DNA from 2 places in the Clostridium sp. TJA085 genome. Region 1 is predicted to be linked to the other one. Evidence: a T-box and tRNA genes for the amino acid it is inferred to sense, from the RefSeq annotation. Region 1 holds a T-box; the other holds one or more tRNA genes.

Region 1 (12,259 bases):
CACAAATCCAGTTAAAGAAGATACAGAATATGTTGAATCAATAAAAGAAGATGTTCAATGGCTTGGATGTCACTGGAATGAACTTCACTTCGCTTCAAATTATTTTGATGAAATGTATAAAAGAGCTATTCTTTTAATAAATAAAGGCTTAGCATATGTTTGTGATTTAACACCTGAAGAAATGAAGGAATATAGAGGAACATTAACAGAGCCAGGAAAAGAAAGCCCTTATAGAAATAGAAGCATCGAAGAAAACCTTGATTTATTCGAAAGAATGAGAAAAGGTGAATTTAAAGATGGAGAGAAAGTTTTAAGAGCAAAAATTGATATGGCGTCTCCTAATATGAATATGAGAGATCCAATAATTTATAGAATAGCTCATGCATCTCACCATAATACTGGCGACAAATGGTGCATATATCCTATGTATGATTTTGCTCATCCACTTGAAGATGCTATTGAAGGTATAACTCATTCAATATGTACTTTAGAATTTGCAGATCACAGACCTTTATATGATTGGTTCGTAAAAGAATGTGAAATGGAAAAAGTACCTCAACAAATAGAATTTGCAAGACTTAATATGACTAATACTGTTATGAGTAAGAGAAAACTTAAACAATTAGTTGATGAAAATATAGTTGATGGATGGGATGACCCAAGAATGCCAACTATATCAGGACTTAGAAGAAGAGGTTATACTCCAGAATCTATAAGAAACTTCTGTCAAGCAATAGGTGTTGCTAAAAATAATTCAATTGTTGACGCTCAAATGCTTGATTACTTCTTAAGAGAAGATCTGCAAACTAAAGCTCCAACTGCAATGGCAGTTACAAAACCTCTTAAGGTTATTATAACAAATTATCCAGAAGGTAAAACTGAAATGTTACCTATTCCAAATAACCCTAAGAATCCAGAGCTTGGAACTAGAGAAGTTCCTTTTTCAAGAGAAATATATGTTGAACAAGATGACTTCATGGAAGTTCCAGTAAAAAAATACTTTAGATTATTCCCAGGAAACGAAGTTAGACTTATGGGCGCATACTTTATAACATGTAATGATGTAATAAAAGATGCTGAAGGAAATGTTGTAGAACTTCATTGCACTTATGACCCTGAAACTAAGAGTGGTTCAGGATTTACTGGAAGAAAAGTTAAAGGTACAATTCATTGGGTTGATGCAAAAAGTGCTATACCTTGTGAATTTAGATTATATGAACCTTTAATATTAGATGATGCTCCAGAAAACGAAGGTAAACATTTCTTAGAACAAATAAATCCTAATTCATTAGAAGTTTTAGAAGGATTTATAGAACCAGTTGCTATTAAGGATGCAAAAAATCTTGATAAATTCCAAATGGTTAGAAACGGATTCTTCTCAGTGGACAAAAATTCTACTAATGATAAACTAATATTTAATAGAATTGTTCCTTTAAAGAGTTCATTTAAACTAAAATAATAAATAAATTTTAAATAAAAGAGTGGTCTTATAGTACCACTTTTTTTATTTAAAATTTTATAAAAATTCTCTTTTAATTAAATACTTTAAAATCCTTAAATTAAAAGAGATGCTTTAAAAAGCATCTCTTTTATATACTAAAGACTAATAAACTTATTAAATCTTTCTCTTACTTTATCTTCACCCATTATTTGCATTATAGTATAAAGATCTGGAGTATTAGTTCTATGAGTAAGTGCTGCTCTTACTGCACCTGCTACATCAGAAACCATACCTTTAAAGTTTTCTGGATTTTTCTTATACTCTTTTCTATTTGTTGCATATCCAAGTTCTACTGCTAATGCTTTAAGCTCTTCAAACCAAGTTTCTTGATCTGTATCAAAGTTATATACTTTAGCATAGCTTTCTATTATACTTTTTGCATCTTCTAAGTTTAATGTTTTTGGAAGTTCAACATCTTCTGCTGTTTCACTATCAAATAACTCATCAAAGAAGTAGAATATTTTTTCTTTAACTTCATTCCATTTTCCAAAGTCTTTTCTTGGTTTTGGACCTTCTTTATCTATATTAAATACTTCTTTCATCATATCTTCATTTGAAGTTACAAGGTCATACATTTCTTTATCAAAATCTTTTGCCCAATTTGTGTAATAATCATATACCACTGGTGCTTTCATCTTACATATAACATTTTTACTTACATCATGAAGTTTAACTATATCAAATAAAGCTCCTGATTTACTCATTTTATCTAAAGCAACAGGGAATTCATGATAATCAGCATCTGGATTTTCTGATCTCCAATCTTCAAAGCTTGAATTTATTATATTTAAAAGATATTCTATAACTGATACTGCTGGATATCCTTCCTCTCTATAATAACTTACAGCACTTTCTGGATCTTTTCTTTTTGAAAGCTTTCTTTTTGATCCATTTTCTGATTTCATTATTGTTGGAACGTGAGCATAATTAGGTCTTTCAAATCCTAATACATCAAATAATTGAAGATGTATTGGAAGTGATGATAACCATTCTTCTCCTCTTATAACATCTGTAGTATGCATTAAAGCATCATCTATAGCATGTGCAAAGTGATAAGTTGGTAATCCATCTGATTTAATTATAACTATATCTTGAACATTTTCTGGGAATGATATATCTCCTTTTATTAAATCATGAAATTCTATTCTATTTTCTTCTTTTCCTGGTGACTTTAATCTTAATATGTACTCTTCACCAGCTTCTATTTTCTTTATAGCTTCTTCTGTTGAAAGATTTCTATATATAGCATATTTCCCATAATATCCTGGAGTTATTTTTTCAGCCATTTGCTTTTCTCTTATTTCATTTAACTCTTCTGGTGTACAGAAACATGGGTAAGCTAATCCCTTTAAAAGTAAATCCTTAGCAAAAGCATGGTATATTTCTCTTCTTTGACTTTGTCTATATGGACCATACTCTCCTTTTGAAGTTTCTTCTCCAGTCATTCCTTCGTCAAAGTCCATTCCAAAGTTATGCATAGTTTGTATTGTATCTTCTATTGCACCTTCAACTTCTCTTTTTTGGTCAGTATCTTCTATTCTTAAGTAGAAAATACCTTCACTTTGATGTGCAAGTCTTTCATTTATAAGAGCTGCATAAACTCCACCAATATGTTGAAATCCAGTTGGACTTGGAGCATATCTTACTACTTTAGCTCCTTCTTTTAAATTTCTTTTTGGATATTTTTCTAAATAATATTCTGGAGTCTTTAATTCATTTTTAAATATTAAATTTGCTAATACTTCTCTACTCATTTTTACATCACCTTTCTAAAAGTTTATTTTCTATGTATTAAAAAAAGCCTTCTCCTCCTATACTTAGGACGAAAAGACTAAAGCTTTACGCGGTACCACCTAAATTAGTTTAAATTAAATTTAAACTCACTCATTTCTCTATAATGGGAGAACCCAAAATTAATATGCTCCAAAGCTTCTTTCTATAACTTTACTTATTAAGCTCACACCAAATTGCCTAACTCTCTGAAAAGTAAATATTCATATACTCTTCTTCTTCAACGCACTTTTAACATTTTTAATTTATCTTAAATCTAACTTATATAATTATACATTTATTAAATACTATTGTAAACATGTCAAAATTCCTTCTAATATAATTTTTGAATAAATATATTTATTTATCCAAATTAATTTTGCAATATAAATTTCATTTTATTAATTTTATGAAATATTTAAACCACATTGTTTAAATTTAATTATTTTTATTATTTAAATTAAGCATACAATAATAATTATTTATACAAAAAAAGACGTAACCATTGGGGCTCGGTTACGTCTTAGCAATAAGCAATAAATAAAAAGGGGGCTATTTATTCCTTTTATTTATCCTCGCATTAGTATTATATGTTAACGCATTATAAAATGCAAGTAAATTTGATATTTTTATTTAATTCTCTCATATATTATGAATACTTTTCTTGCATATTAAATTTATTATTCGTTAAAAGCTTTTTAAATGTGCAATTTCTTCTTCTGTTAACTCTCTATATTCGCCCTCATCTAATTCATTATCTAGTTTAATTCCGCCAAATTCTATTCTTTGTAAATAAACAACATTCTTATCTACAGCCTCAAACATTCTCTTTACTTGATGAAATTTTCCTTCTTGAATTGTTATATTTACTTCTGAACCTTCATCAGTAGCGCTTAAGATTTCAAGTGTAGCTTCTTTACATTTATATCCATCATCTAATGTTATTCCATTTTTAAATGCTTCTACATCTTTTTCTGTTACCTTTTTATCAATCCTTGCAAAATAAATTTTGTCTACCTTCCATTTTGGAGATATTAATCTATGATTTAATTCACCATCATTAGTTAAAAATAATAATCCTACCGTATCTTTATCTAATCTACCAACTGGAAATGGCTCAAAAACTTGATGCTCAACTTCTAGTAAATCTATTACAGTTTCTTCTCTTGAATCATATGTAGCTGAAATAACACCATCAGGTTTATTCATCATAAGATATATAAATTCTCTATAAAAAATTTGCTCACCATTTATTTTTATAACTGACTTATCTGGATCAACTAGCATCGCACTATCTTTTACAATTTCACCATCAACTTCAATTACACCTTTTTTAGCAATCTTTTTTATTTCTTTTCTACTTCCATATCCTAAATTTGAAATTATCTTATCTAATCTTTGCACTATAAAATACACCTCTTATCCTTAACTTTATTTTTATATTAAATTTACTAATTAATTATTATAATTTTTAATTAAACAATTATTTTATATATTCATTAATATATTTTTTATTATCACCTATTTAGTATTTCAAAATATTAAATAAATCATTTATATATCAACAGTCTACTTAAGTTTCATCTTATTGTATTATTAATTTAATTAAAAAGCAATTATTTGCATAATAAAAAAGCCTCTAAAGGCTTCTTTATTTTAAACAGTAAATTCTATTTCACAGTAATCTTCATAATTAACTCTTTTATAAAAGCTCTTTGCAAGAACCATTACTCTATACTTTCCTTTTGAAAATGGTATAAATGTATAATATCTTTTTTTACTATAACTTTGAGCTTTTACCCAATTTCCTCTCTCCATTACATAGAACTCATAACATACATCTTTTCCACCATTGCTTTCTGCCCAAAAATTCACTTCTTTATTTATTTTTATTGGTTCTTTATCTATTGTTATTTTAGTATCTGTAACAGGAGTTGCATCATAAATATAAATAGAAATTTCCTTCTTTGTATCAAAATCTGTTTCACATTTAATATTTTTAGCATATACTTCAAATGTATATTTTCCTGAACACTTTGGTGTAATAGATAATTTTTTATTCTTAACAAAGCCGGTTGCTTCAACTTCATGACCATTTATTTTGGTAACAAAATTAACTAATATATTGTTTGTATTTTGTACTACTGCTTCTATTTCAAATTTATCTCCAACTAAAAAATTCTCCTTACATGGAAGTAATATATAATCTATAGTTCCTGGTAAGTAATCTTTCCCTTTAAAAAATAAACTTGATTCAACATCGTATTCGTTTAAAGAATATTTATCTTTAACTCTAATACTTATTTCATATTCACCCTTCTCATGAGGTACATAATTAAACCAATTTGTCCTTGTAAAATCTCTTCTATCTATTTCAACTCCATCTTTTAATATAACAAAAGAATATAAAAGTATACTGCCTCCCTCTGCTATAGCCCTAATATTTATTGGAGTATTTATAAGAACTTCCTTACGTTGATCTGATATTACATCAACAATTCTTATAGGTTTATCTCCTCTTTTATCTATATCAAAAAGTATTGTTTTTTTCTCTTCATAATCTCCTTCATATGAAATGTCTTTAACATATAAAGTTATTTTATATGACCCTTTTTCTCTAGGATTCCAATAAAATTCTTTACTTCTTGTATAACAAGAATCTTCTGCTATTGGCCCATCAATAATATATCTATATACTAATTCTCTGCCACCTGACGCATCTACTTTAAATGTTATATCTGTTCCTGAAATTTGTGGACTTTTTACATCAGCTTTAAAACTATTAATTCTTATAGCTTTATATGGTTTTACTTCATAAACCATAACAGCTCTGTCATCATATTCTTTATTTGAAAATATATCTTTCATTAAACAAAGTAATTTATATTCCCCTTCTTCATTTTCTTGAAAGCTTACAATTCTTCTTGATGAATAATCTTGTACACATATAGATCTTCCATACTTGTCCATTTTTATAAATTTAAATAACAATGGTCTTGCATCTTCACATGAAGCTTTTACTTTAAATACAAGTTCCTCATTCAATAATAATTCATCTGTTAAACACTTAAAATCTATTATTTCAACTTTATTTTTTTCTTTAACACTAAATTTTATAATTTTATAATCATCAACATTTTCCTTTGAATCAGGCCTTTTACATTCTATAAGTAATTCTTCAACGCCTTCTTTTGTTACAGCATAAGATAATTTACAATCTGTTGAATAGTCTCTAACTGGCTCCCAGCCATTATCTCCTTTTTTCCAAAACCTATAAAGTAATGTTCTTTCTTCAGAAACAACTTCTATATTAACTTTTTCACCAATAAAATATTCTTCCTTTTCTAGTAAAACATCCATAATCAATTTTTCTTCACCTATACTCTTTCTTATAATATATGCCTCTTTTGCTAAAAAATCATATGATTTTTTAGACCCTTTTCTTTTCCCTTGTACCATAACCATATAATTACCCTCTTTTTTCGGTGTCCATACACATGACTTTTTACTATTGAATTCTTTTATTGTATTCCATATTCCATCATTACCAATTAAAACCTTAAAATCGATGGCTTCTTCGAAGTCAACGCCTATTTCTATATTCTCTTTAGGTGCTTGAGGACTCCTTTTGCCAAATAAAATGTTCATAGTTCCCATAAATTTCACCCCGTATTAATAAATATAATAATACATTATATTACAACCCTTATTTTACAAATAAAATTCCATATTTATCTAAGTATATTATACAACATTATATTTAAACTACAAATAAAAAAGGCTTTAAGAAATAATTATATTTCTTTAGCCTTCAATTTTTTATAATATATTCAATTAAAGCTCTCAAATTTTTTATAAGCCTTTCTTCATCTTCTTTAGTTCTCTTTTTATGACCTTTAAGCCTTCCACCAGCTTTTCTAAATTTTTGTGCTATATATCTTTGTTCAAGCAAAACATCTATATTATCATCAGTGTATAATGTACCTCTTGGGTTTATAACTTTACAACCTCTACCCAAGCACATAGATGCCACTCCATAATCTTGAGTTACTACAATATCATTTATTTTTGAATTATTAACAACATACATATCTACACTTTGAAATCCACTATCTACAACTATCACTTTTGAATAATCACTTTTTATAACATGATGTATATCAACAAAAATATTTACTTCTATAGCATATTCTTTTGCTAAATCTTCAATTTTGGAGATGCTTGGACAAGCATCTCCATCAATTATAATTTTCATAAACTACTTTAATTTAGCTTCTAATTCAGCTTTCATATCTTCATATCCTGGTTTTCCAAGTAAAGCAAACATATTTTTCTTGTATGCTTCAACTCCAGGTTGATTAAATGGATTTACTCCTAAAAGATATCCACTAATTCCACATGCTTTTTCAAAGAAGTAAACTAATTGACCAAAGTAGTAAGGAGTTAATTCTGGTACTCTAACAACCATGTTTGGAACTCCACCATCATTATGAGCTAATAATGTTCCTTCAAAAGCTTTTTGATTTACAAAGTTCATATCTTTTCCAGCTAAGAAGTTTAATCCATCTATATTATCTTCTGTAGCTTCTATAATAACTGATTCTTCAGCTTTTTCTACATGAAGAACTGTTTCAAATAAGTTTCTTCTACCTTCTTGAATATATTGTCCCATTGAGTGAAGGTCAGTTGAGAAATCAACTGCAGCTGGGAATATTCCCTTATTATCTTTTCCTTCTGATTCTCCATATAATTGCTTCCACCATTCATTGAAGTAGTGAAGTGATGGTTCATAGTTAACTAATATTTCTATTTCTTTTCCCTTATTATATAAAGCATTTCTTGCTGCTGCATATTTGTAACAATCATTTTCTTTAAGTGAAGGATTTGAGTATAGTTCTCTTGCATCAGCTGCACCCTTCATCATTTCTGCTATATCAACTCCAGCTGCTGCTATTGGAAGTAATCCAACTGCAGTTAAAACTGAGAATCTTCCTCCAACATTATCAGGAATTACAAAAGTTTCATATCCTTCTGCATCTGCTAATGATTTAAGAGCTCCTTTTGAAGCATCTGTAGTTGCATATATTCTCTTTTTAGCTTCTTCTTTTCCATATTTCTTTTCAAGAAGATCTTTAAATATTCTAAATGCTATTGCAGGTTCAGTTGTAGTACCTGATTTTGATATTACGTTAACTGATATATCTTTACCTTCTACAGCCTTTAGTAATTGATTCATATATGTTGCACTTATATTATTTCCAACGTAGAATATTTGTGGAGCTTTTCTTTCTTCTCTTGGTAATACATTATAGAAGTTATTTGTAAGCATTTCGATTGCTGCTCTAGCTCCTAAGTATGATCCACCTATTCCTATAACTACAAGAACTTCTGAAGTTTCTTGAATTCTTTTTGCAGCTTCTTGAATTCTTGCAAATTCTGCTTTATCATAATTTACAGGTAAATCAATCCATCCTAAAAAGTCATTTCCTGCTCCAGTTCCTTCATGTAATTTCTTATGAGCTGATTGTACTAAATCATCCATAAAGTCGATCTCTTCCATATTTAAATATGGAGCTGCTTTTGATAAATCTAATGATAGTGCTTTAGTCATAATCGAGTCCTCCTTATTTGTGTAAAAATTATTGTTAAGACATAGTTTATCTTATGCATTACACTATATATTTTAAACCGATAATTCATTTTCATTAAAAAAATACCTTACTTTATTAATGAAAATGTTATCTATATATATTTTACTACATATAAACACCTTATAAAAGCATAATATTTACAATAAAACCTATGTAAACATTTAAATTTTTATATAATTTAATAAAAATAAAAATTAAATTTTTCTTATTATTACATAAACTTAATTTAGTTACTTTATTTAGTAAATCAATTAAAAATATATTAAAAATATACATATAAAAATAAAAAATTTAAACTATACATTTATCCTAACATATAAAATTTTATATTTATTAATTATAAAAAATACAAGCTACTTGTATTTTGTGTGAGTAGCTTGTATTTTGATATAAAATTTTCATCTATCTTTTATTTTTCATTTCAATCATATCTCCATATACAGGTGTTGGCATACCAAAACCACCTGAAACATCAACAATTTGTCCTGTAGTAAAAGCTGAATCATCACTTGCAAAATATACTACTGTTCCTGCTATTTCATCTGGTTTTCCCATTCTTCTAATTGGAGTATGCTTTAAGAAAAACTCTTTGAATTCATCAGTTAAGTTATCATTTACTGCATCTGTTGCTGTCATTCCAGGTAAAACTGCATTACAACGAATATTATCTCTAGCACATTGTACAGCAATTAATTTTGTTAAGTAATTAATTGCTGCTTTACTTGTTCCATAAGCAATTTGTGAAATGTCTGGACGTAATCCCCCAATAGAAGATATATTTATAATACTTCCTCCACCATTTGAAGCCATATGTGGTATAACAGCTTGAGAAGACATAAAAACACTTGCAATATTCATATCAATAGTTTCTATATAATCTTTGTAATCTGTGTTTTTAATATCTAAATCTTTTTTAGGATTTGATGTTCCAAAGTTATTAACTAAAATATCAATTTTTCCTTCTTTTTTAATAACTTCATCTACCATAGAAAAATAAGTTTCTTTTTCAGAAGCATCATTATAAACAACCTTTACATTAAATCCCTTATCATTTAATTCTTTTGCTCTAGCATTAGCACGCTCTAAGTTTCTAGCTGCCATGTAAACAGTTGCACCTTCTTCTGCAAAACGTTTTACACAAGCTAGTCCAATTCCTCTTGTTGATGCAGTAATTAATGCTACTTTATTTTTTAATCTCATATTATCCCTTCTTTATACATATTATTTTTAAATTAATAATCTATAATTCTATTATAATAAAATATTAATAAAAAATCAGTATTGTTTAATTAATATTATTAGTATATTCTATATTTTTAATTCATATATTATAATATTTCATCATTTATTATTTTATTCTTTTAAATTTATAATCAGTTTCATAAAATCTTTATTTTAAACCTAAAATAAAACAGGCATAAATTACATAATAATTTCATACCTGCTTTAACTATATATACTATATTTATTTTACATACTCGTTTAATGGCTTGCTTCTATATATTGCTCTTGGCATTTTTTCTGTAGTTGTAAATCCATAAGGAGCATTAATAACATCTGGAATTCTATTTACTATAGTTGCACAAGTTAATTCTACTGTGCATGGATTTTTAATAACCATCTTTGTATCTGGTTCACCATAGATTGTCCATTCATTTGAATCAATATCTTCCTCTGAATATACTTTACCTATACATTCTGATTCTATAATTATACCTTCTTCTGTTTCTGTTACTACTAGAGCTGACATTCCTGTTGCATACCCTTCTTTTATATTCATATTAAGAGTTGTTGAGTTTAAGTCTTTATTACATGTCTGAGGTATACATTTTTGAATTTGTTTTTTTACTGTTAATCCTAATTGAGATACTATCCACCCATTCATACTCCACATATATGATGGCATAAATTCTCCTTTATTTATTATTTCAAATCTTTCTTCTTCACTTATATTATCTGTTGCCGCTATTTCTTTTTCAAATTCATCCAAGCTTAATCCAGCACCATGTGCTTTTGCTAATGCAATACCATAATCTTCTACATTATAACTTGACTTTCCTTTTATTTTATTAATATTATGAGTTGCCCCTGCAAGTGTAGTAACTAAATTGCCCCAAAATACATCTTGGTATCCTGAACCACAAATAGTACACTTGTTTTTCTTTGCTTCTTCATCTATCTTTTTAGTAATTGTAATAGCTGAGTTCCAAGGATATATGGCTTCTTCACAAGTTGTTATTGCATTTATACCATTTTTAGCACAAATCATAAGTATATCTTCCAAATCCTTCATTAAGCTCATTGTAGTTATTATTACACAATCAGGTTTAATCTTAGTTAATATTTCTTCAGCATTTTGAGCATTTTCTATTACTACACCTATTTTATCACTATTTAATATATCACCTATATCTTTTCCAATAATATTTGGATTAACATCAAAAGCAGCTACAACTTCAGCTCCTTTTTCATATACATATCTCATAGTATATAATGACATTTTCCCACAACCATATTGTGCTATTTTTAATTTTCTATTCATAAAAAAACCTCCCAAATATAAAATGAATTTATATGTATATTTTATTCCTTATACCAACTATAAAGTCAATTCTATATCTTTACTGGTATTTGTAACTTTATAAACATATTTCTTTCACCTTTATTTAGCATAGGAAGCTCTACAACTACTTCACATATGTAATCTCCAATTATTTCATAACCCTTATTTTTAATTTCATCCATAAGCTTATTTAAATAATCTAATTCCTTGGAAAAATTATTACAATAAATAGTTAAATATGTGTTTGATTTTATTATTTCTACATTTTCATTTTCTTTAAAATCACTACTGTCAATAAATATAAATATTTCGTTTGATATTAAATTTTTTTAAGCAAATTTTCTTTTCTAATGAATGAACCTATATTACAAAAATACACCAAAGGAAAATCCTTTGAATTTATATGTTTTTTAAACTTTCTAATCATATACTCATAACATTCAATGCCTTCATCATATATATTCATATCGTCTTTATAACAATATACAGTTCTTTTTGGTATATATTCTAATAAAATCATACCTTCTTTTGGTGCGCAATTATATCTTTCAATATTTTGTATCGCTCTATCTATTGCATTTTTAACTTCATTTAATTCAATTAACTTTTTATCTATATTATTTCTTTTCTTATTTAATATATCTTTTATTTTTAAAATATCATTTTTATCTAAATTATTGTTTATCTCTTTTAAAGACATGCCTAAAGATTTCATATTTTGTATCATGTCTAAAGTTGCTGATTGATATATAGAATAATATCTATATCCATTAT
Region 2 (12,259 bases), on a different contig from region 1:
AAATATAGAGTCCTTGTAAAGTGTAAAAACTTATTTTCATCTATAGTAAAGAAAATATCTCACTTTAAAGGTGCTTTAATTTATTCACTAGATTATTGTAATATAGTTGTTGCTAATTTAAATAAATATGAAATAAAAAAATTAATTGAATATCCAGAAGTAGAAAGTATATTTCTTGATGACTACTTATTTTTATGTGGAATAAGTGTCACTTCAGCAAATAACTGTAATTTATACGACACTAATAAATCAAAATATTCAGGAAAGAATATAAACATAGGCTTAGTAGATAGTGGTGTTTTTCCTCACCCTGATCTTCTAAGCCCTAATAATAAAATAGAATATTTTTTTGATCTTATAAATGAATTTAAATATCCTTATGATGATAACGGACATGGAACTGCAATAGCAGGATTAATGTGTTCTAGTGGTTTAAATTCTAATAATCTATATAAAGGTATATCACCATCAAGTAATATAATTTGTTATAAAGCCTTTGACAAATTAGGTAAAGGATATGCTTCTGACGTACTTTATAGTATTGAATGCTTAATAAAATTATCAGAAGAAAAAAATATAAGAATTCTTTGTTTACCTTTTGAACTTTTAAATTTAAATTATTATATAATTGATGCCTTTAAATGTGTATTTAATGTTGCAATAAAACATAATTTAATACCAATCGTTCCAAGTGGAAGTGTAAATTATGAAAAAGATATGATTAAAGGAATAGCAACATTAAATAATTGTATAACTGTAGGTGGGGTAAATAGCTCAAAACCAGTCACACCTTATTTATATTCATCAAAAGGTCCGTACAATAAAATTATTAAACCTAATTGTGTTGCATCCTGTACTAATATAGCATCATTAAATAGTAATACTTCATATGTTTCCGAAAGAAATGGTATTAAGGTATATCCAAGTAAGCTAAATTCTAACTATAAAACATTTAGTGGAACATCTTTAGCAGTTGCATTTGTTTGCTCTGTATGTGCATTAATATTAGAGAGTAATCCATCTTATACATTTAATGATGTTTTATCTATAATAAAGTTAGCTTGCGATAAAAAGGATTTACCTAAAGATATTGTTGGTAATGGAATTTTATCTTTCAATAATATATTAAAATAATTAATCTATATAATCTTCAGGATTTACAGGGTTTCCATTTGCTCTTAATTCAAAATGTAAGTGTGGCCCTGTACTTCTTCCAGTACTTCCAACCTTTCCAACAACATCACCTTTCTCAATTTTTTCTCCTTCCTTCACATCTATCTTACTCATATGTGCATATCTTGTCTCAAGTCCATTTTCATGTTCTAGAATAACAATGTTTCCATAACCATTCCTCTCAAAGAATGCATTTTTAACAACACCATCAAATGCAGCTACTACAGGTTCTCCAGTATTTCCTGCTATATCAATTCCATTATGATTTTTACCCCATCTCTTACCAAAGCTAGATGTTATGACATCTCCTCTAGTAGGTCTCATTAAAAATGGAGTATTACCATTCAAAGGATTTTTTGTCCCTTTGCATATAACTTTACTTTTACTTTCTACTATTGTATTTTCAGAAATAACTTTACTATTCTTCTTTTCATTATTTATATATATTGTTTCTATGTATTGTTCCTTTCTCCCTCTTTCCCCCTTGCTTTTTACATAACTTTCTCCTAAAAACAAATCATCAGTTCTTTCAATTTTAACTGATGGCTCTACATCTACTATTAATTTATCCTTTACCGTTAATTCAACTTTTAATAATTCTTTTTCATTTCTTTCTATAATAGAATTTGCTAAATCTTCACTTCTATCTAATTTTGATAAATTAACCTTTTCATCTTTTAAATTTATATTACCTTTTATATTTATGTTATTAATTTTTTTATTATCTATTTTATTTTTAGTAATATATATATTACTAACCTCTCTTAAAACATCTTCTAATTGATTTTCATCAATAACATATCCTAACTTTACACCATCTATACTTAATAACTTTAATGTTACTTCATTATTCAGTGAATTTATAATACTACTCATAAATTCATCATAGTTCGTAAGCTGAACATCTTCATAAATTCTTTTAAAAGATAATCTTTTCTTATCTATTTTTTCTTCTTTTGATAATTTATCATTTATACTCACTAATATTTTATTGTAATCTTCTTTAATTCTTTCTTTATTATTTCCATAACCAATTACAGCATTTCCTAAATATACTTCAAAGCCTTTTGCTCTATAATCTAAAAAGTTGTTTATTAATAATGCTCCTGATATTAATATAAATAGTAATAGTATAAATTTCTTAATATTTCTCGAGCTCATAAAAATCTCCTTTTCTATAGTTTTTTAACACATCAATTAATTTTTCCAATTGATATTATTTTTATTCATATCAAAGATTTTCCTTAAGTTGTTATATAATGTTCCCTTTGTTATAATTAGTTTACGTAAATGAAATAATATAATTTAACTATTAAATTTAATTTGAAAGGTAGAGAATCTAAATGAGCACTTTTATGCTTAAAAATAAACCTTTAGATTTTACCCCTGTTAGCAATGTCTTTCTAGAAAAATACATGCCAAAAGCTCGTGGTGAATTTGTTAAGGTTTATTTGTTAATGTTAAAATATAACGTAAGTGGTGAGCTTGGAGTTAATTCTTCAATTTTAGCTTCAACATTAAACTTGCTAGAGTCTGACATAATGAATGCATTAAACTACTGGAATGATGAGGGTGTTTTAAAACTTGTTCCAATAGATAAAATGAATAATTTTAATATAGAATTTATTGACCTTAAAGAAGAAGATGTAGAGTTTAATAAAGACAGTATAAATATATTAGAGGCCCTAAACAGTTCTGAAACACACGATATGCTTAAAGATATAGAAAAAATATTATCAAGACCTCTTTCAAGCAAAGAAATGGAAATATATCTTGGTTGGCAAAAGGACTTTTCATTCCCATCTGAATTAATACTATTATTAATAGAATATTGTTCCTCAAAAGGAAAAACTAATTTCAGATATATAGAAAAGGTTGCTGAAGCTTGGAATGATATGGGCATAAAGACTATAGAAGATGCTCAATCTCAAATTAAACAAACAGAAGATAAGTGGACTAAAATAAGAAGAATTTTATCATATCTTGGAATGAAATCATCCGAAGTTATGAAACCACAAGAAGAAATGCTTGAAAAATGGATATTTACTTATAAATTTCAAATGCCTTTAATAGAAAAAGCTTGTGATATATGCTTTGAAAGACTAAATAGAGCAGACTTTAAATACATAGATGGCATATTAGGTAATTGGCATAAAAATGATATAAAAACTATAGAAGATGTTGCATTAAAAGATAAAAATCATAATAAGTCAAATAAAAACTTTAATAACAATTTTAATTCTAATAATCAAAACAAGCCAAAAGCTATCAGATTTAATGATTTTAAACAAAGAGAGTATGATTATGACTCCTTAGAGAAAAAACTGTTAGGATGGGATAAAGATGATTAAGGGATATCAATCTGAATTAATGGAAGTATATCAAAAAATTCGAAATGAAGAAACTCATAACTTAAAAAAACGTAGAGCTGAAATTAAAGCACTACATCCTGAAATAATTGACTTAGATAATGAAATCCATAAACTTTCTTTAAAATTATCTATGACAATTTTAAAGAGTAACGCTACTGAAGATCAAATTCAAGAAATTAAAGATAATATTATTGATATAAGAGCTAAAAAATGTGAAAAGCTTGTTCAATATGGATATGATCCTGAATACTTAAATATGCATTATAGATGTAATAAATGTCAAGATACAGGTTATGTAGGAATAGAAAAATGTGATTGTTATAGAGAAAAACTAACTAAACTATATTACAAAGATTCAGAACTTGAAGAAATACTTAAAGATAACAACTTTAGTAACTTTAATATTGAACTCTTTTCATCATCAAAAGATAGTTATGAAAAATTTTCTCCTAGAACTAATATGAGAAATAATCTAGAATTCATAATGAAAGACTTTATTCCAAACTTCAGTAATAGTTCTGATAACTTATTGTTTTATGGAACTCCAGGTAGCGGAAAAACCTTTCTTTCATATTGTATAGCTAAAGAACTTTTAGATCGAGGATTCTTAGTTATTTATAAAACTTCTGATGAATTAATAAAAGCATTAAAAGAAGTAAGATTTAATAATAATACTTATATGGAAAAACTTCTTATAGACTGTGATCTTCTTATTATAGATGATTTAGGTTCAGAACAACTTAATGATTTTGTTGCTACAGAATTATTTAATTTAATAAATAAAAAACTGCTTAAAAAGAAAAAGATGATTATATCAACTAACTTCACATTAGCTGAACTTTCAAGACATTATAGCGAAAGAATATCATCAAGACTTTTAGGAAACTTTAAATTACAAAAGTTTTATTCTGAAGATATAAGAATAAAATTAAATTTATCAAAGAGATAAAAAATGGAGTATTTATAAATACTCCACTTTTTATACGATCAATCTCCAAATTTGTGTTGTACAAAAACATATAAATATACCAGCAACAGTTGGTATTAAAAAACTTATAATAGTCCACTTAATACTATTTGTTTCCTTTTTTATAGTTAAAAGCGTTGTTCCACATGGATAATGCATTAAACATAATATCATAACATTAATAGCCGTAAGTATTGTCCAGCCATTTGCTATTAACAAGTCTTTAAGCTCATATAAACTTTCTAGTTCAAGCATTGTTGTCGCTCTTAAATAACTCATTATTATAATTGGCATAACTATTTCATTAGCTGGTAAGCCTAGTATAAATGCCATTAAAATATATCCATCTACACCTATACTATTAGCAAAAGGTGCTAAAAAATCAGCACATACTGTTAAAAGCGAACTATCTCCAACATTAATATTAGAAAATACCCATATAACAACACCAGCTGGTGCTGCAACAACTACCGCTCTTCCTAGTACATATAATGTTCTATCCAATATTGATCTAACTATTATTTTACCTGCTTGAGGTTTTCTGTATGGAGGAAGTTCTAATATAAAGTTTGATGGAACTCCCTTAAGTATAGTCTTAGATAAAATTTTAGATACTAGAAAAGTCATAAGAACTCCAAAAATAATAACAACAGTAACAGTAATTGCTGATACTAAATTTCCACTAATTCCTACTGATATTCCTCCCATGAATATAGTAGCTATAGATATAAGCATTGGAAATCTGCCATTACAAGGCATAAATACATTAGTTAAAATTGCTATTAATCTTTCTCTAGGAGAATTTATTATTTTACATCCTATTACACCAGCTGCATTACATCCAAGACCCATGCACATAGTTAAAGCTTGTTTTCCGCATGAACAGCATTTTTTAAAGCACTTATCTAAATTAAAAGCAATTCTTGGTAAGTATCCTAAGTCTTCTAAAAGAGTAAACATAGGAAAAAATATAGCCATAGGTGGAAGCATTACCGAAACTACCCATGCTAATGTTACATATACACCATCTATTAAAATTCCAGAAATCCAATTTGGTACAGATGTATTTAAAAATAAATCTCTTAAATACTCTTCACCATATCCGAATAAATTTGCAAGCATAGAAGATGGATAATTTGCTAATGTTATTGTTATCCACAAAACAACAAGCAATGTAATTATCATTATAGGTATTCCAGTTATTTTAGAAACTAATACTTTATCAATTTTTCTTTGAAAATTATTATATTTATTCGTTACTTTTACAACTTTATTACAAAGATTTTCAGCCTTACCTATAAGAGTTTTTATTATTTTATCCCCTATAATCTTATCTCTATTTTCTTCTAGTATCTCATTAACTTTTAATGAAATTATATCCAAATTCTTTTCATTAAAGTTATATATATTGTATATAGAATTTTTTATACTGCTATCTCCCTCTAATAATCTTAAAGCTATCCATCTACCTTCTTTTTCTGTAATTTCATTATTAGCTTCCATTAGAACATTTTTTAAAACTTTAATATTTTTTTCTATATAATTATCATATTTTATTAAGCATTTTTCATTTTCTTCTCTTGACACTTCAATAAGTATAGCTTCCTTTAATTCTTCTATACCTACTCCTTTTGTTGCAGCTGTTTCTATGACTGATGTTTCTATTTCTTTTGATAATAATTTAGTATTTATATTTATACCCTTTTTCTTAGCCTCATCTATTAAATTAACACATAAAATTACTCTTTTACTTATTTCTGAGATCTGAAAAAATAAATTTAAGTTTCTCTCTAAAGAAGTTGCATCAGCTATTACAACAACTAAATCAGGTTTATTAAAACATATATAATCCCTTGCAATTTCCTCTTCTTCTGAATTAGATAATAGTGAATAAGTTCCTGGTAAATCAACTACCTTAATAATTTTATTTTTAAATTCATAATATCCTTCCGCATTACTTACTGTTTTTCCTGGCCAATTACCAGTATGCTGATTTAATCCAGTTAATGCATTAAAAACCGTACTTTTTCCCACATTTGGATTTCCAGCTAATGCAATTACAAAATTCTCTTTAGTATTATTTTTATAATTATTTAAAGATAATATATTTATTCCAGTTGAGTTTTTATTTAGTCCCAATTTAATCCTCTCCTAAAATTGATTAACTACACTAATCTTTTCACTATCCTCTTCTCTTATTGCAATTACAGTCCCTCTTATTAAATATGCTCTTGGATCTTTAAATGGACTCTCGTATAAAACTTCTATTAAAGTCCCTTCTACTATTCCCATATCAAAAAACCTTCTTCTAAGATCTCCATCTACTTCTATATCAATTACCTTCACAATAGACCCTAACTCAACTTCATTTAATTTCATTATTAACCTCCTTTTCGTGTTAATTTTTATAATTTCTTATTAATAGATTATGAAAATAATTATATGTCGTGATTGATAATATAAAGAATAAAAAAATAAAAAAAAGAAGTAAGATAAAATCTTACTTCTAACTTTGGCGACTCAGAAGGGGTTCGAACCCTCGACCTCTGGCGTGACAGGCCAGCACTCTAACCAGCTGAGCTACTGAGCCGCATTAAAATTATGTGGTGGGCACAACAGGGATCGAACCTGTGACCCCCTGCTTGTAAGGCAGGTGCTCTCCCGGCTGAGCTATGCGCCCATTTTTGTATAAAAAAAAAGAAATGGTGACTCCTAGGGGAATCGAACCCCTGTTACCACCGTGAAAGGGTGGTGTCTTAACCGCTTGACCAAGGAGCCATATTAAATTTTAAAAAATAATTTTTCAAATAATAATTTTAAAGTGGCGACTCAGAAGGGGTTCGAACCCTCGACCTCTGGCGTGACAGGCCAGCACTCTAACCAGCTGAGCTACTGAGCCGCATTAAAATTATGTGGTGGGCACAACAGGGATCGAACCTGTGACCCCCTGCTTGTAAGGCAGGTGCTCTCCCAGCTGAGCTATGCGCCCACATAAAAATGGTGACTCCTAGGGGAATCGAACCCCTGTTACCACCGTGAAAGGGTGGTGTCTTAACCGCTTGACCAAGGAGCCATATTAAATTGGAGCTGATGATCGGACTTGAACCGATAACCTGCTGATTACAAGTCAGCTGCTCTGCCAATTGAGCCACATCAGCATATTATAAAAAATTATTAATTTTAAAAATGGCGACTCAGAAGGGGTTCGAACCCTCGACCTCTGGCGTGACAGGCCAGCACTCTAACCAGCTGAGCTACTGAGCCGCATTAAAAATTATGTGGTGGGCACAACAGGGATCGAACCTGTGACCCCCTGCTTGTAAGGCAGGTGCTCTCCCAGCTGAGCTATGCGCCCACATAAAAATGGTGACTCCTAGGGGAATCGAACCCCTGTTACCACCGTGAAAGGGTGGTGTCTTAACCGCTTGACCAAGGAGCCATATTAAATTGGAGCTGATGATCGGACTTGAACCGATAACCTGCTGATTACAAGTCAGCTGCTCTGCCAATTGAGCCACATCAGCATATTATAAAAATTATTAATTTTAAAAATGGCGACTCAGAAGGGGTTCGAACCCTCGACCTCTGGCGTGACAGGCCAGCACTCTAACCAGCTGAGCTACTGAGCCGCATTAAAAATTATGTGGTGGGCACAACAGGGATCGAACCTGTGACCCCCTGCTTGTAAGGCAGGTGCTCTCCCAGCTGAGCTATGCGCCCACATAAAAATGGTGACTCCTAGGGGAATCGAACCCCTGTTACCACCGTGAAAGGGTGGTGTCTTAACCGCTTGACCAAGGAGCCATGTTAAAACTTTTTATAATCTGCGCTTATTCGTTACTTGGCGCTAATCACATAGACTATATTACATAAAATCAATTTAAGTGTCAACACTTTTTTAAATAATTTTTTATTTTTTTTATTTTTTATATTTAATAATTCATTATTCTAGCAATTTAAATTCTTTTTTATTATTTGGTTTATTCTTTAAAACACCCGGATTTTCAAGGTTTTCCATAGCTAAAGTATATTTTGATATTAATTTTTCTCTTTCATCAACTTCTTTCTTTATTTTACTAATTTCTCTATTACATAATTCTTTAAATTCAGCTTTTTCTATAGTCCTAATCTTTAAACTATAATCTTTTCTACTAAATTTTTTCCCAATTGCTTCAACTTTTATAGGAAATTTATTATTAACTAGCATGAGTAAGTTTTTTTCCCAAACATTACGTTTATTTATTGAATAAGTATCTAATAATATTATTAGTTCATCTAATTTTTCCTTACACTCAATTTCTATTCCATCTAATAAAGCTTTATATAAAAATACTGAAATTCCCCTTTGAAGTCTTATTTTTAAAAGTTCCTTATTAGAAAATAAAAATTCATCTATTTTATTTTCAGTTAATATTTCTACATCTTTATTATAAAATTCTTTAATTCCTTCAGTATTTGGATATAATACTAAAACTTTATCATAATTTATTCTTCTTACACTAAATTGCTTATTATAATCCTCTGAATACTTATCTTTTACAATAACTTTCATAATACACACCTCTATTTTTAATATTCCATTCTTTAATCAAAATTATTACTATGGTAGAATTATTTAAAAGATTTATTAAGGAGCGTTTTAAAATGATATATCACGATTTAATAATTGTTGGCGGTGGTGCTTCAGGACTTATGTCTGCAATACTAGCTAAAGATCTTGGTTTAGATGTTGCTATAGTTGAAGGAAATGATAGAGTTGGTAAGAAAATTTTAACTACTGGAAATGGTAGATGTAATATTTCAAATTCTTCTATATGTTATCCATTTAAAAATTATCATAGTTCAAATGATAATTTCTTTATTGATGCATTAAATAGTTTTTCTATAGAAGATACTAAAAATTTCTTTTTATCTATAGGACTTCCAATCGTTCAAATTGAAAATAGCAAACTTTATCCACAATCCTTACAAGCATCTTCAGTTGTAGATATTTTTAGGTTAGCTCTTGAAGATAGAAACATACCTGTATACACAAATTGTAAAGTTAAAACTATCCACAAGAAAAAAACTTTTAAATTATCCACAAGTAATGATGAATTTCCTAATTTTAATTGTTCAAAACTTTTACTTTGCTGTGGTGGAAAATCTGCTGTTAAAACTGGTTCAGATGGATCAGGGCATAAACTATCTGAAATCCTAGGACACTCAATAACTCCTACAATGCCTGGCATAGTACAATTAAAACTTGATTATCCTCGACTTAAAGGATTGTCAGGAATAAAATTTGAAGGTAAAGTATCTTTAATATCTAACAATAAAATTATTAGAGAAGAATTCGGAGAAATATTATTCACAGATTACGGAATTTCTGGTCCACCAATACTTCAAATTTCATCCACAGTTTCTCGTGAATTAAAAAAACATAACGATGTGTGGATAAACTTAGATATGATGCCTGAAAAATCTTTAGATGATGTTAGTAATTTTATATATGGACACCTTGCTATGTTCTCTCATAGAAGTATATCTGATTCTTTAATTGGAGTAGTTAATAAAAAACTTATACCTATTTTACTTAAAGATATAGGAATTATCGATATTCATATTCCTTGTTGTGATATGGATTGGAGTTATCAAAATACTTTAATTGAAAGACTTAAAAATTGGTCATTTAAATGTATAGGAACTAAAGAATTCCAAAATGCACAGGTAACAGTAGGTGGTGTAAATACTAAAGAAGTTAATCCAAAAACCTTAGAATCTAAGTTAGTTGAAAATCTATACTTTGCAGGTGAAATCTTAGATGTAGATGGTGATTGTGGTGGTTTTAATCTTCAATGGGCATGGAGTTCAGCATTTTTAGTAGTTAATTCAATTGCAAAAAAATAGACTGCAAAAGCAGTCTATTTTTAAAATTTTATATTGATTTTCTCCAATGAGCTTCTAATAACGTAAGTTCTTGACCATCTTTATCCATAATTTTATGAAGTGTTATTAATTCATTATTTTCTTTTATAACTTCTGCTGATACATGAATTCTATTTCCATAAGTTGTTTCTTTTTCAAATACTACTTTTAATTTATCTATTTCATAATCCTTAACCACATCTATTGGAACTGATTCTATAGCCCATTCAATGTATTTTACATTATTAACATGAGTATTAGAATCTATATCACTATACCTTATTTGAAATTCTTTATAATGATCTTCTTTATCTATTCTTCTTATTTTTCCCATATCTATGGCTTTTTCCATATCTCCTAATTCACCATAAAATTTATATTGCTCTTTAAGTATTCTAGCGGGTCTTCTCTTTTCTATATTTATTAAGAAAAATAGTGCTGTCGCCTCTGCTAAAAGTTCTCCATCTTCATTTTTTATTAAATATTTTCTAAATGCATAAAACTTCTTAAATCCTAATGGAACTGTTGTTACATTTATTTTCTGTCTATATTTTGGATATTTATAAATATTTATATCATATTTATAAAATACCCAAGTACATCCATGTGATAATTGAAAATCTATTGAATCTCCTACTGCTTCTGCATGAATATTACCAATATCACAGAAAAAATCTACCATAGATGCAAGTTTACATCTTAATTTATAATCTGAATCTCTATACATTACTTCATATTGTTTTGTATATTCTTTAATACATTTATTAGTCATTATTCTCACACCTCAAAGTATTATTTATTATAATCCTACATTAAATTAATTAAACTTTCTATCTTCCATGTACTTATTAATTTAGTTTTTACAAATTATTAATTATATTAAGTTTGCAAATATAATATTAACTAATAACATGTTAAAACTATTTTTTACAAACTTCTAACAAAAACATATATGTAAAGTAAAAAGCAGATAGCCTAGGCTATCTGCTAAATTTATTAATATTCTACTTTATTATTTAAAGCTTCTAATAAAGCTTCTAAGTTTAATCCATGAACTTCAGCTGCTTCTTCTAAAGTTTCAGCTTGTGCTGATGGACATCCAACACAACCCATTCCAAACGCCATTAAAACTTCTGCTCTTGTTGGGTCCTTTTTTATTATTTCACCGATTGTCATATCTTTAGTTATCATAAATTCACCTCTTTAATAATTTTAGTACATAAATATCATCTATAAAAAATTATATTTTATACATTTATTAAAGTCAAGTTCTTCAGTCGGAATTAAATTTCTTTAACTCTCATTGTTTGGTCTCTCTTTGGACCAACTGAAACTATAGATACTCTTGTATCTGTAAATTCCTCTATTCTTTCAATATACTTCTTAGCATTCTCTGGAAGTTCTTCGTAGCTTCTTGCATCTGCAACACTATCATCCCATCCATCGAACTCTTCATATACTGGCTCACAATTTGCAAGATCTTCTAAGCTAGCTGGGAAGTAATCAATAACTTCTCCATTAAACTTATATCCTGTACAAACCTTTATTTTATCAAGTCCTGCTAATGTATCTATTTTTGTTACTGCAAGTGAAGTTAATCCACTTACTCTAACTGATGTTTTAAGTATAACTAAATCTAACCATCCACATCTTCTTGATCTACCAGTAGTAACTCCATATTCATGTCCTTTTTCTCTTATCCAATCACCAATTTCATCATTTAATTCTGTTGGAAATGGTCCTTTACCAACTCTTGTTGTATAAGCCTTAGCTATACCAACTGAATTAGTTATCATATTTGGTCCTATTCCTGAACCACTAGCTACACCACCAGCAGTTG

The links. The T-box of region 1 lies ahead of gltX (glutamate--tRNA ligase). A T-box ahead of a tRNA ligase gene usually reads a tRNA of that ligase, here a tRNA-Glu.
Region 2: it encodes a tRNA-Glu, which carries the amino acid that the T-box ahead of gltX (glutamate--tRNA ligase) is inferred to sense. The anticodon was not compared.

The regions. Positions count from the first base shown of each region.
Region 1 covers NZ_JBZEEZ010000003.1:23,288-35,546, forward strand. The annotation lists gene AC4FQW_RS09460 (glutamine--tRNA ligase/YqeY domain fusion protein) at 1-1,459, shown strand, start outside; gene gltX (glutamate--tRNA ligase) at 1,597-3,255, opposite strand; T-box leader at 3,317-3,525, opposite strand; gene AC4FQW_RS09470 (pseudouridine synthase) at 3,959-4,675, opposite strand; gene AC4FQW_RS09475 (triple tyrosine motif-containing protein) at 4,928-6,928, opposite strand; gene AC4FQW_RS09480 (YaiI/YqxD family protein) at 7,083-7,526, opposite strand; gene AC4FQW_RS09485 (glucose-6-phosphate isomerase) at 7,530-8,882, opposite strand; gene hdhA (7alpha-hydroxysteroid dehydrogenase) at 9,325-10,122, opposite strand; gene AC4FQW_RS09495 (NAD(P)H-dependent amine dehydrogenase family protein) at 10,388-11,464, opposite strand; gene AC4FQW_RS09500 (hypothetical protein) at 11,536-11,667, opposite strand; gene AC4FQW_RS09505 (MerR family transcriptional regulator) at 11,805-12,259, opposite strand, start outside.
Region 2 covers NZ_JBZEEZ010000007.1:33,155-45,413, reverse strand. The annotation lists gene AC4FQW_RS12890 (S8 family serine peptidase) at 1-1,134, shown strand, start outside; gene AC4FQW_RS12885 (peptidoglycan DD-metalloendopeptidase family protein) at 1,135-2,334, opposite strand; gene AC4FQW_RS12880 (DnaD domain protein) at 2,517-3,524, shown strand; gene AC4FQW_RS12875 (ATP-binding protein) at 3,517-4,494, shown strand; gene feoB (ferrous iron transport protein B) at 4,525-6,651, opposite strand; gene AC4FQW_RS12865 (FeoA family protein) at 6,664-6,891, opposite strand; tRNA gene AC4FQW_RS12860 (tRNA-Asp) at 7,026-7,102, opposite strand; tRNA gene AC4FQW_RS12855 (tRNA-Val) at 7,117-7,192, opposite strand; tRNA gene AC4FQW_RS12850 (tRNA-Glu) at 7,216-7,290, opposite strand; tRNA gene AC4FQW_RS12845 (tRNA-Asp) at 7,335-7,411, opposite strand; tRNA gene AC4FQW_RS12840 (tRNA-Val) at 7,426-7,501, opposite strand; tRNA gene AC4FQW_RS12835 (tRNA-Glu) at 7,511-7,585, opposite strand; tRNA gene AC4FQW_RS12830 (tRNA-Thr) at 7,595-7,670, opposite strand; tRNA gene AC4FQW_RS12825 (tRNA-Asp) at 7,700-7,776, opposite strand; tRNA gene AC4FQW_RS12820 (tRNA-Val) at 7,792-7,867, opposite strand; tRNA gene AC4FQW_RS12815 (tRNA-Glu) at 7,877-7,951, opposite strand; tRNA gene AC4FQW_RS12810 (tRNA-Thr) at 7,961-8,036, opposite strand; tRNA gene AC4FQW_RS12805 (tRNA-Asp) at 8,065-8,141, opposite strand; tRNA gene AC4FQW_RS12800 (tRNA-Val) at 8,157-8,232, opposite strand; tRNA gene AC4FQW_RS12795 (tRNA-Glu) at 8,242-8,316, opposite strand; gene AC4FQW_RS12790 (hypothetical protein) at 8,456-9,064, opposite strand; gene AC4FQW_RS12785 (BaiN/RdsA family NAD(P)/FAD-dependent oxidoreductase) at 9,157-10,401, shown strand; gene AC4FQW_RS12780 (acyl-[acyl-carrier-protein] thioesterase) at 10,430-11,191, opposite strand; gene AC4FQW_RS12775 (DUF1858 domain-containing protein) at 11,416-11,610, opposite strand; gene AC4FQW_RS12770 (adenylosuccinate synthase) at 11,703-12,259, opposite strand, start outside.